DNA from 3 places in the Marinococcus sp. LNSP9103-4 genome. Region 2 is predicted to be linked to each of the others. Evidence: riboswitches for the same ligand, from Rfam matches in the RefSeq annotation. Region 2 holds a riboswitch; each other region holds the start of a gene.

Region 1 (3,274 bases), on a different contig from region 2:
CCCCAAAGCTTCTGACCGCGAGCTCGTCTGGGTCGGCCGGATTGGCGTTATCGTCATCGCCCTCGTCGCCCTGCTGCTCGCCTCCAACCCGGGAAGCACGGTACTTGAACTTGTAAGCTACGCATGGGCCGGGTTCGGCGCAGTATTCGGGCCTGCAATGCTTTTCTCCTTATTCTGGCGCCGGACGAGCATGTGGGGTGTGCTTGCCGGGATGATCGCCGGCGGCACCACCGTCATTATCTGGGTTCAGCTTTCCGGAGGATTGTTTGATCTCTACGAAATTGTGCCAGGCTTCTTGATCAACGTCTTAATCATCATTGCCGTCAGCCTGCTTGGGCCGAAGCCTTCAGACAAAATTCAAACTGAATTTGATTCTGTCGGCACGTATACGGAGAAAAACTGAGCAAAAAATACCCGCTTCCTGATATAGACAGGAGCGGGTATTTATTATATTTATTGCTGTTTTTCGGTGAATGCCTGTTCCTGAAGCGCTGCCGCTTTGTCCGTGCGTTCCCAGGGCAGATCAACGTCATGACGTCCAAAGTGCCCGTAAGCGGCTGTCTGCCTGTAAATCGGCCGGCGGAGATCAAGCATTTTGATGATGCCTGCCGGCCGGAGGTCAAAGTTTTCATTGGCAAGCTTTACGAGCACCTCTTCTGATACTTTTCCCGTACCAAATGTAGCGATTGAAATGGAGACAGGCTGAGCTACTCCGATCGCATACGCCAGCTGAACCTCGCATTTATCTGCAAGACCTGCTGCAATAATATTTTTGGCTACATACCGGGCTGCATACGAGGCGGAACGGTCGACCTTTGTCGGGTCTTTACCGGAAAACGCACCGCCGCCGTGACGAGCATAGCCTCCGTACGTATCAACAATGATTTTTCTTCCGGTAAGGCCGGCGTCCCCCTGCGGTCCGCCAATAACAAAGCGGCCGGTCGGGTTTATGAAATAGTTGGTTTTAGCGTCGAGAAGCTCTGCCGGCACTACCGGCTCGATAACGTATTTGTGCATATCCTCTTCAATCTGTGCAAGCGTTACGTCATCCGAATGCTGGGTAGAAATAACGATCGTTTCCACCCGGAGCGGCTTCCCGTCGTCTCCGTATTCCACGGTAACCTGCGTTTTTCCATCCGGACGCAGATACGAAAGATTGCCGTCCTTCCGGACTTTTGTTAACTGACTTGCTAGCTTGTGCGCAAGCGAGATCGGCAACGGCATGAGTTCATCGGTTTCATTATCTGCATACCCAAACATCAAGCCCTGGTCCCCCGCTCCGATCGATTCCAGTTCATCCTCGGTCATCGATCCTTCACGGGTTTCAAGCGCCTCATCAACGCCCTGGGCAATGTCGGCCGACTGCTCATCTATAGACGTCAAAACCGAGCACGTTTCGTAATCGAAGCCATATTTTGCCCGTGTATAACCGATGTCTTTCAAAGTTTCCCTGGCAATTTTAGGAATATCCACGTATGTAGATGTCGATATTTCTCCTGCCACTAATACGAGACCAGTATTTACTACTGTTTCCGCTGCCACCCGGGCATTCGGATCATCCTTTAAAATTGCATCCAAAATCGCGTCGGAAATCTGATCACACACCTTGTCCGGGTGTCCTTCTGTAACAGATTCCGACGTAAATAAACGTCGTCCAATTGTAGACACGCTGCTGCCTCCTTTTTAACTGCCTGCTACGGTTGTACTCTCCCATTCTTCGGGTAGACGAAAAGAAAACGGCAGTAGGCCGTTGTGTACAAGAAAAGCCCCTTGTCCCAAAAATTGAGGGAAAAGGGGCTGTCAGTTCAGCTTTTTCGCCTCTTATCTTTCAAGGCATCTGTCTGCCTCTCCAGGTTAGCACCTTTCCGTTACCGGATGGTTGCTGGGCTTCTCAGGGACTGTCCCTCCACCTGCTCAGGATAAGAGTATCCGTTCGTACAAAATCTTAACGCAAACCCTATTTGATGTCAAACCTAGTGCCCTCCGCGCTGGCACGTTTTGTCATCGCAAAGGAAATGAAACCACTGATACCGATTTACAGAAACAGTATGATACAGCTTGCGGCCAAGCGTTTCTACTCCCGGCAGTAAAAATACTGCCTTCAGCGGCTTCAAAGCCGGAATAGTATAACATAATTTTTTCACCGTATAATAACCAGCGTATACGTACGTATTATCCTCTACACTGTGCATCTGCTCTTCAAGCGGCTCTCCCTTGAGCATCGGGTACTTTTCAAATAAATCCTCATCATATATAGGCTTCCATTTCACCCTGTTCGTCTTATCTATCGCCGAGAGATAAGTATGGAATCTGGTGCATAACGGACAATCACTATCATAGAATACAATAAATTCCGGTTGTTGTTCCATAGTTGTTCCCCTTTCATTGCTTTCCTACATCTTTTCCCTCTTAGTCCTAAAAATATTCATGAACTTTTTTAACGAATAAGTATGTACTATTAAACCAAATGTGTTACACTATTTTATATTCTATCCATCATTCATGATGAATAAATCCAACTTCCCCCTCATTAAAGGAGTGATTGTTTATGAAGCCGCCGTTCGCTTCCAAACCCGAAACAAATCTATTGAATGAAGCGCACGTCCAATGGAATCTCTCTGTCCCTGCGCTTGTGAAGCGCTCGCTGGCTCTGCAGGAGGGCTCACTTACAGCAGAAGGTGCTCTTGCCGTGAAAACAGGCAAATACACCGGACGGTCTCCAAAAGATAAATATATTGTCGATGAGCCCGGCAGTTCTCCTTATATTGACTGGGGAAACGTAAACCAACCAATGTCCGAAGAAGTGTTTGAACGGCTTTATAAAAAAGTGACGGCTCATTTGAACAGCCGGAATGAAGTATTTGCAAGCGACGCCCTGGCCGGAGCTGACCCCGACTACCAGCTTCCTGTCCGGGTCATCACCTCCTGCGCCTGGCATCAATTGTTCGCCCGGCAGCTGTTTATCCGACCAGACGGAAGAGAAAATCCTTCTGCTCCGCCCTTTACGCTCATAGCTGCACCGGAATGCAAAGCAAATCCTGAGACAGACGGCACCTCGTCGGAAACATTTATCGTCATCAGTTTTGCGCAGCGCACAATTTTAATCGGCGGCACAGAATACGCCGGAGAAATGAAAAAATCAATCTTTTCTGTCATGAACTACCTGCTTCCTGAACAAAACGTACTGCCGATGCACTGCTCGGCAAACATCGGCAGTGATGGCGCAAGCGCTTTGTTTTTCGGTCTTTCCGGCACCGGAAAAACAACCCTTTCC
Region 2 (3,274 bases):
CTCCCCCATGCATGACGCCGACATCACCAAGTGCCACCTGGGCAATAACAGGAATCTCTTCATCTTTACTGCGGATGTAACGGACGATCTGCAGAAGCTCGGGGAGGTCGTAAAACGTTTCGAGTAGCAGACCATCCACCGGTTCCGCCAAAAAGACATTCACCTGTTCCTGCAGCGCCTGATTTAGAAACTCATCTGAATGTTCGCTCACCTGAACGCCTTTAATCCCTCCGACTGTAGCAAATACATAAGCCGAGCCGCCGGAAGCCTTCCTCGCCAGCCGCACGCCGGCCCGGTTAATATCCTGCACTTTATCTTCAAGCCCGTAGCCTTCAAGCTTCACCCGGTTCGCCGCGTAGGTATTTGTCTGGAGAATATCCGCCCCGGCTTCTGCGTATTCCCGGTGAGCATACTCCACAGCCTCAGGGTCCGTTAAATTCATAGCTTCAAACGAGCCCTTATAGCCTTTCTGGTAAAGATACGTGCCCATTGCCCCGTCGCCGATCAAAATCGAGGAATCGAGTTTTTCGAGTACGTTCATAGCCTTGCCCCTCTCCTGCTTGTGCTTATGAGTTACAGCGCTCTGAGCGCCTGTTCGAGATCTTCAATTAAATCGTCCTTATCCTCTATGCCGATGCTGAAGCGGAGAAGACGGTTATCAACGCCGTTTTGAACCCGTACCGCTTCCGGCATATCTGCGTGTGTCTGTGTTGCCGGATACGTAATAAAGCTTTCAACCCCGCCCAGACTTTCTGCAAACGTGATGATTTTAATGTTTCGTAAAAATGAATCTACCCACTCTTCGTTTTCAAGACGGAAGGAGAGCATTCCGCCCCGGCCCGAGTAAAGCACGTCTGTTACCTTTTCATGACCGCTGAGATACTCTGCGATGGCTTTGCCGTTTTCTGTATGCTGCTTCATGCGGAGTTTTAAGGTTTTCATCCCCCGCATCAGCAGCCAGGAATCAAACGGGCTTAAAATTGTACCCATGCCGTTTTGAAGTGCCCCAATTTTTTCAGAAAGCTCGTCCACATTGGATACAATCAGTCCGGCAATCAAGTCATTGTGTCCGCCTAAATATTTCGAGGCCGAGTGCACCACAATGTCCGCCCCTTCTTCTATCGGGCGCTGAAGCACTGGCGTATAAAACGTATTGTCCACAATAAGCCAGGCACCGTGCTTTTTCGCGAGCAGCGAAAGCTCCTTCAGATCCGCTTCCTGCATCAGCGGGTTCGTCGGCGTCTCAATAAACAGCGCTTTTGTTTTATCTGTTATCAGCTGTTCAAATGCTTCGAGATCCCTCGGGTCACCGTATGTAACCGTGACGCCCCAGTGCCGCCATCCTTCTTCGAACAGACGGTACGTGCCACCGTAAATATCGCTTGTTGCAATCACTTCATCACCGGTTTCAAATATCGCAAACAGCGTCTGGATCGCAGCCATCCCCGAGCTGAGGGCAAACCCGTGTTTACCTCCTTCAAGCGCGGCGATACCGTTTTCAAGCAGGTCCCTCGTCGGGTTGGCCGTCCGGGAATAGTCGTATCCCGTCGATTCTCCTATACCTGTATGTTTATACGCTGTGGAAAAATAAACAGGAGGATTGATCGCTCCGGTCCGCGGGTCGGAATTATTACCCAATTGTGCCAGGATGGTTTCTATCTGCAGTTGCTTTGACATGTCACAGCCCTCATTTCTGTAAAATTAATGCATTAAATGTACGAAAAGGTCTTCTTCCTTAGACAGAAGAAGACCTTGGCATGCAATACTTCTTCTCATCTCGCAAGCACAGCTTGCAGGAGTTAGCACCTGACCGCTTCACCTGCGGCTGGTTGCTGAGACTTCCAAGGGCCGATCCCTCCATCTCTCTTGATAAGAAACGTTATATGATTACTTTCCAAAGTACATGAAACGAATCGATATTGCAAGTAACCTTTTTATTCCGGTGCAATATCAACATGCAGCTGGTTTTCATTGCCGCAGACGCAGCGGCGAAAACCTGTTTCCATTTCCCCGGCCTTGTTCTTTCTGCCGCGTAGAATGTACTTTTCCCCGCATTTTGGACAGCGGATAACAACGCGGTAACGGCGGTCTTCTGACATAGTAGCTTCGTCCTTTCGAGTTGTTATTTCGCATTGGCTTTATTTGCTTTCGACAACGCAAACCACCACAAAAATAGCATGAACGGGATAAGATAATACAGAATATTGCCTAAAGAAGCGCTTAATATATAGTCGTACAGCCCGTGGAAGATAAGCGGAATCGCAAGAGCAAGAAAAAAAGAGAAGAGGCGCCTGCCATGACGGGAGGCGCGTTTCGCTGATACCGCATAATAACCCATAATCACACCCAGGAGCGCATGCACCGTCACTGGCAGCAGCGCTCTGGTAACAGCCGTTTCTATGCCGTTTGCAATTAAGTACAGGATGTTTTCAAGCGAAGCAAAGCCAAGCGACAGGGAAAGCCCGTAAATAACACCGTCGTAAGTATTTTTAATCGGAGCAAATCGAAGCACAAACGTATACAGGAGGAAAAACTTGATGCCTTCCTCTAGCAAGGCCGCCTGGGTATACTGCGCCGCAAAAAGCGGCATGCTTACCCCTTCTGTTTCAAGCGCATGTTCGATCACAAGCACCGGGAATACAATCAGTACCCCTATGACAAACGCACGGATGACCGGCAGCCTCCGCTCCACGTCCGCCCGGCGTTTTAATGTGAAATATATCAGTAAAGCAACAGCCGGCGCCAGGGCCGCCATAATCAGTGCGATCAACTTTCGTTCTCACCCTCTCTTGTTAAACGTATCGTATCATGCTATGTTCAAATTCGTAAAAGAATAATGCCAGCCATAGCCGGGCCGACGAGGAGGAATTGAAATGAAAAAAATACTAGTTATCCACACAGGCGGCACGATCGCCATGACCCAGACAGAAGAAAGCGGCGTGGAGCCGGGGCTTCACAACCCTTTAAGCCACTGGAGCCGCATTGCCAATCAAATTGCTGAGATTGTTACGAGCGATTTCCTGCATCTCCCGTCTCCTCATATTACTCCGGAGCACATGCTCTCTTTACACGAGCATATGCTTGAAAAGCTTTCCGAGGATACATATGACGGTGTCGTCATTACGCATGGCACCGACACCCTGGAAGAAACTGCCTATGCGCTCGATCTTTTTCATGACAAAGACCTGCCGGTGGTAGTGACAGGCGCAATGCGTTCTAGCAACGAAATCAGCGCTGACGGCCCCCAGAATTTCCTGGCAGCGGTCCGTACTGC
Region 3 (3,274 bases), on a different contig from region 2:
GACTCTGAATCTGAGCCGCAGGCTGCCAGTACTGCCGTAGAAAGTAGTGAAACGCCAAGTAGTGTTTTTTTCATGAAAAATTCCCCCATTAATATAATAATTATCGTTTATCTATCTGTCTCGTCCAAATATCGCCGAACCACTGCAGAATGAAGACAATAACAAGAATCAGCACTGTAGCAACAAATACCACTTCATTATTGCTGCGCTGAAACCCTTCCTGATAGGCAAGGTTCCCGAGGCCTCCGCCGCCTACAACACCGGCCATGGCAGTATAGCTGACCAGCGTAATACCAGTTACGGTGATGCCGGAGATTAAGGACGGCAGCGCTTCCGGCAGAAGCACTTTTTGAATGATCTGCCACTGGCTCGCTCCCATTGCCTGAGAGGCTTCAATAACGCCCTTGTCCACTTCTCTAAGTCCAATTTCCACCAGGCGTGCGTAAAACGGAGCTGCGCCGATAATCAGTGCCGGCAGTGCTGCACTCGGGCCCAGCATCGTACCAAGCAGGAAGGTTGTAAACGGAATAAGCAGAATGATCAGGATAATAAATGGAATAGAGCGGAAAATATTAACGATCGCTGCTGTCACTGTGTGCACCGGCTTGTTTTCCCACATGTTCCCTTTATCTGTTAAATACAGCAGAACTCCGAGTATTGTCCCAAGTAAAAATGTGGCTGCTACCGCAATCAGACTCATATAGATGGTTTCCCACGTAGCAACCCACATGTTTTCCCAATTAATTTCTTCCATCCATGTGTTAAGCACGCTCCATCACCTCTGCTTCTATTTCTTCCTCGCGGAGGTAGTTCAGCGCTTTGTCTATTTCTTCACTACTGCCTTTGATGCGGATAAACAGGGAACCGTAGCTGCCGCGCTGCGTCTGGGAAATTTTCCCCTGAATAATATTTACGTCCACATCAAACTGGCGAATGACTTTGGAAATGAACGGCTGCTCTGCCTTGTTTTCCAAAAATTTCAGCTGCACAACTGTGCCGGTTTCTTCTTCATTGAATACGATTTCCGACGCGTCTTCCTCCGGCTCCGTAATCTGACGAACAAATTCTTTAGTCATATATTCCTTCGGGTTCCGGAATACCTGAAGTACAGGCCCTTCTTCCACGACTTTGCCGTTTTCCATTACTGCCACCCGGTGACAAATTTTACGGATCACGTGCATTTCGTGCGTGATCAGGACAATGGTAAGCCCCAGCTTTTTATTAATGTCTGTGAGCAGAGCAAGAATAGAATCTGTTGTTTTCGGATCCAGCGCCGAGGTCGCTTCATCGCACAGCAGCACCTTCGGATTATTTGCAAGGGCTCTTGCAATTCCGACCCGCTGCTTCTGCCCCCCGCTCAGCTGGGAAGGGTACGAGTCCTCCCGGCCTTCGAGGCCGACAAGGTTCACCAGCTCCTGCACCCGTCTCGCCCGTTCCTGTTTTGACTGTTTTGCAATTTCGAGCGGAAACGCAATGTTTTCTGCTACCGTCCGGGACCACAGCAGATTAAAATGCTGAAACACCATGCCAATTTCCTGGCGGGCGCTGCGCAGAGACTGCCCCTTCAGGGAAGTGATGCTTTCCCCTTCAATGGTTACTTCACCGTTGGTGGCGGTTTCGAGCTTATTTAACAGCCTCACAAGCGTACTTTTGCCTGCGCCGCTGTAGCCGATAATGCCGAAAATTTCTCCTTCATCAATAGAAAGGCTGACGTTATCTACGGCGGTGACGGTTTGTGTTTTTGTCTGAAAGGCTTTGGATAAACCTTTTAATTCGATCATACCGCTCTCTCCTTCATCGCTTTTCTTTATCTTTATTAAAACGATGTAATTAGTATGTTTTAAATCGTCATGATTCCGGCAATGATTCTTTTCCATACCGGACCATAAAGAAAAAACCCTTCTGCACACGAGCAGAAAGGTTTTAAAGAATCCTTTCCACTCATCTTGCAGACGTTTGCCTGCAGGAATTGGCACCATGTCTGCTTATGCAGACTGGTTGCCGGGTTTCACAGGGCCAGCCCCTCCACCTCTCTTGATAAGTGAACGATGATTATCCGTTCATATTTGACGATGCTACTGATAATAGCACCTTTGCCTGTAAGCGTCAACCTTTTAGTTCCTGTCCCTGCAAGGCTCGAAAACAGCTGCTTATAAAAAGGAGCTGCCTCCCAAGAGGCCAGCTCCTATGTAAATCAGTATTAATCGTCACTTACCATGTCCGAATACTGAGCTGGTGACATCAGGTCATCCAATTCACTTTCATTGGAGGGTTCTACCACAATCATCCAGGCTTTTTCATACGGAGATTCGTTGACAAACTCAGGAGAATCATCCAGGTCTTCATTAATTTCTACGACCTTTCCTGTAACCGGGGCGTAAAGCTCTGAGACCGTTTTAACAGATTCTACACTTCCAAATGGCTCTCCGGCCTCGAGTTCATCTCCTACTTCCGGAAGTTCCACGAATACAATATCGCCAAGCTCGGACTGGGCAAAATCTGTCACACCGACGCGAAGACGGCCATCTTCTTTTTTCACCCATTCATGTTCTTCTGAATATAAAAGTTCATCTGGTACACTCATACACAATCATCCTCCTTCAAATGAATACTATTACGCTTTCCACTTTTCCTCAAAAACTGGTTCCTTAAACCCAAGGGTAACACTCTCGCCGTCTGTCACAATAGGCCTTTTTAAAAGCATTCCGTCAGAAGCGAGCCATTCCAGAATCTCTTCTTCAGATGCTTCCGGCAGCCGGGTTTTCAGGTCCATTTCCCGGTACTTCTTCCCACTTGTGTTAAAGAACTGCTTCCACTCAAGTCTTTCCCGGTCCTTCCATGCCTTTAATTCTTTTTTCGAGGGCGGATGTTCCACAATATGATACTCGTCAAAAGAAATATTCTCTGCTTCCAGCCACTTTTTTGCTTTGCGGCATGTACTGCACGGGGGATACCCGTAAAAAGTAAGTGCCAATGCCAGGCCTCCTCCACACGCTTTCTTCCCTCTTATTGTAGCGGAAACCCTCCTCGTTGGAAAGTTTCATTTTGCTTTTCAATGCCGGAAGAAGCCTTTAACGCCTAATTAAATGAAGAGATGAATTTAAAAGCAAAGGAAGCTGTTCATATTTTCACCGATGCTGTTCAGAAGGATAATCCCCATTCGGAAACTCCCGGCAAATCAGGAAGTATACGAATATATACTAAGTGACCCAAGGATTATGTTACCGCTTAAAAAAAGTAAATTTTTTTAATATGCCTCCAATACGTATCATAT

What was found. A riboswitch is a leader RNA that binds a small molecule or an ion and turns the genes downstream of it on or off. The one in region 2 is predicted to bind S-adenosylmethionine.
Region 1: another riboswitch for S-adenosylmethionine. It lies ahead of metK (methionine adenosyltransferase); the one in region 2 lies ahead of ACTRXG_RS11200 (methionine biosynthesis PLP-dependent protein).
Region 3: another riboswitch for S-adenosylmethionine. It lies ahead of ACTRXG_RS13865 (methionine ABC transporter ATP-binding protein); the one in region 2 lies ahead of ACTRXG_RS11200 (methionine biosynthesis PLP-dependent protein).

The regions. Positions count from the first base shown of each region.
Region 1 covers NZ_JBQLIA010000017.1:11,117-14,390, forward strand. The annotation lists gene putP (sodium/proline symporter PutP) at 1-403, shown strand, start outside; gene metK (methionine adenosyltransferase) at 454-1,668, opposite strand; SAM riboswitch class I at 1,819-1,926, opposite strand; gene ACTRXG_RS11625 (thiol-disulfide oxidoreductase DCC family protein) at 1,974-2,369, opposite strand; gene pckA (phosphoenolpyruvate carboxykinase (ATP)) at 2,549-3,274, shown strand, end outside.
Region 2 covers NZ_JBQLIA010000016.1:2,814-6,087, forward strand. The annotation lists gene ACTRXG_RS11195 (bifunctional homocysteine S-methyltransferase/methylenetetrahydrofolate reductase) at 1-541, opposite strand, end outside; gene ACTRXG_RS11200 (methionine biosynthesis PLP-dependent protein) at 574-1,677, opposite strand; SAM riboswitch class I at 1,770-1,876, opposite strand; gene ACTRXG_RS11205 (hypothetical protein) at 1,935-2,099, opposite strand; gene prsW (glutamic-type intramembrane protease PrsW) at 2,123-2,770, opposite strand; gene ACTRXG_RS11215 (asparaginase) at 2,874-3,274, shown strand, end outside.
Region 3 covers NZ_JBQLIA010000024.1:328-3,601, reverse strand. The annotation lists gene ACTRXG_RS13875 (MetQ/NlpA family ABC transporter substrate-binding protein) at 1-74, opposite strand, end outside; gene ACTRXG_RS13870 (methionine ABC transporter permease) at 101-754, opposite strand; gene ACTRXG_RS13865 (methionine ABC transporter ATP-binding protein) at 762-1,781, opposite strand; SAM riboswitch class I at 1,939-2,044, opposite strand; gene gcvH (glycine cleavage system protein GcvH) at 2,201-2,584, opposite strand; gene ACTRXG_RS13855 (arsenate reductase family protein) at 2,615-2,974, opposite strand.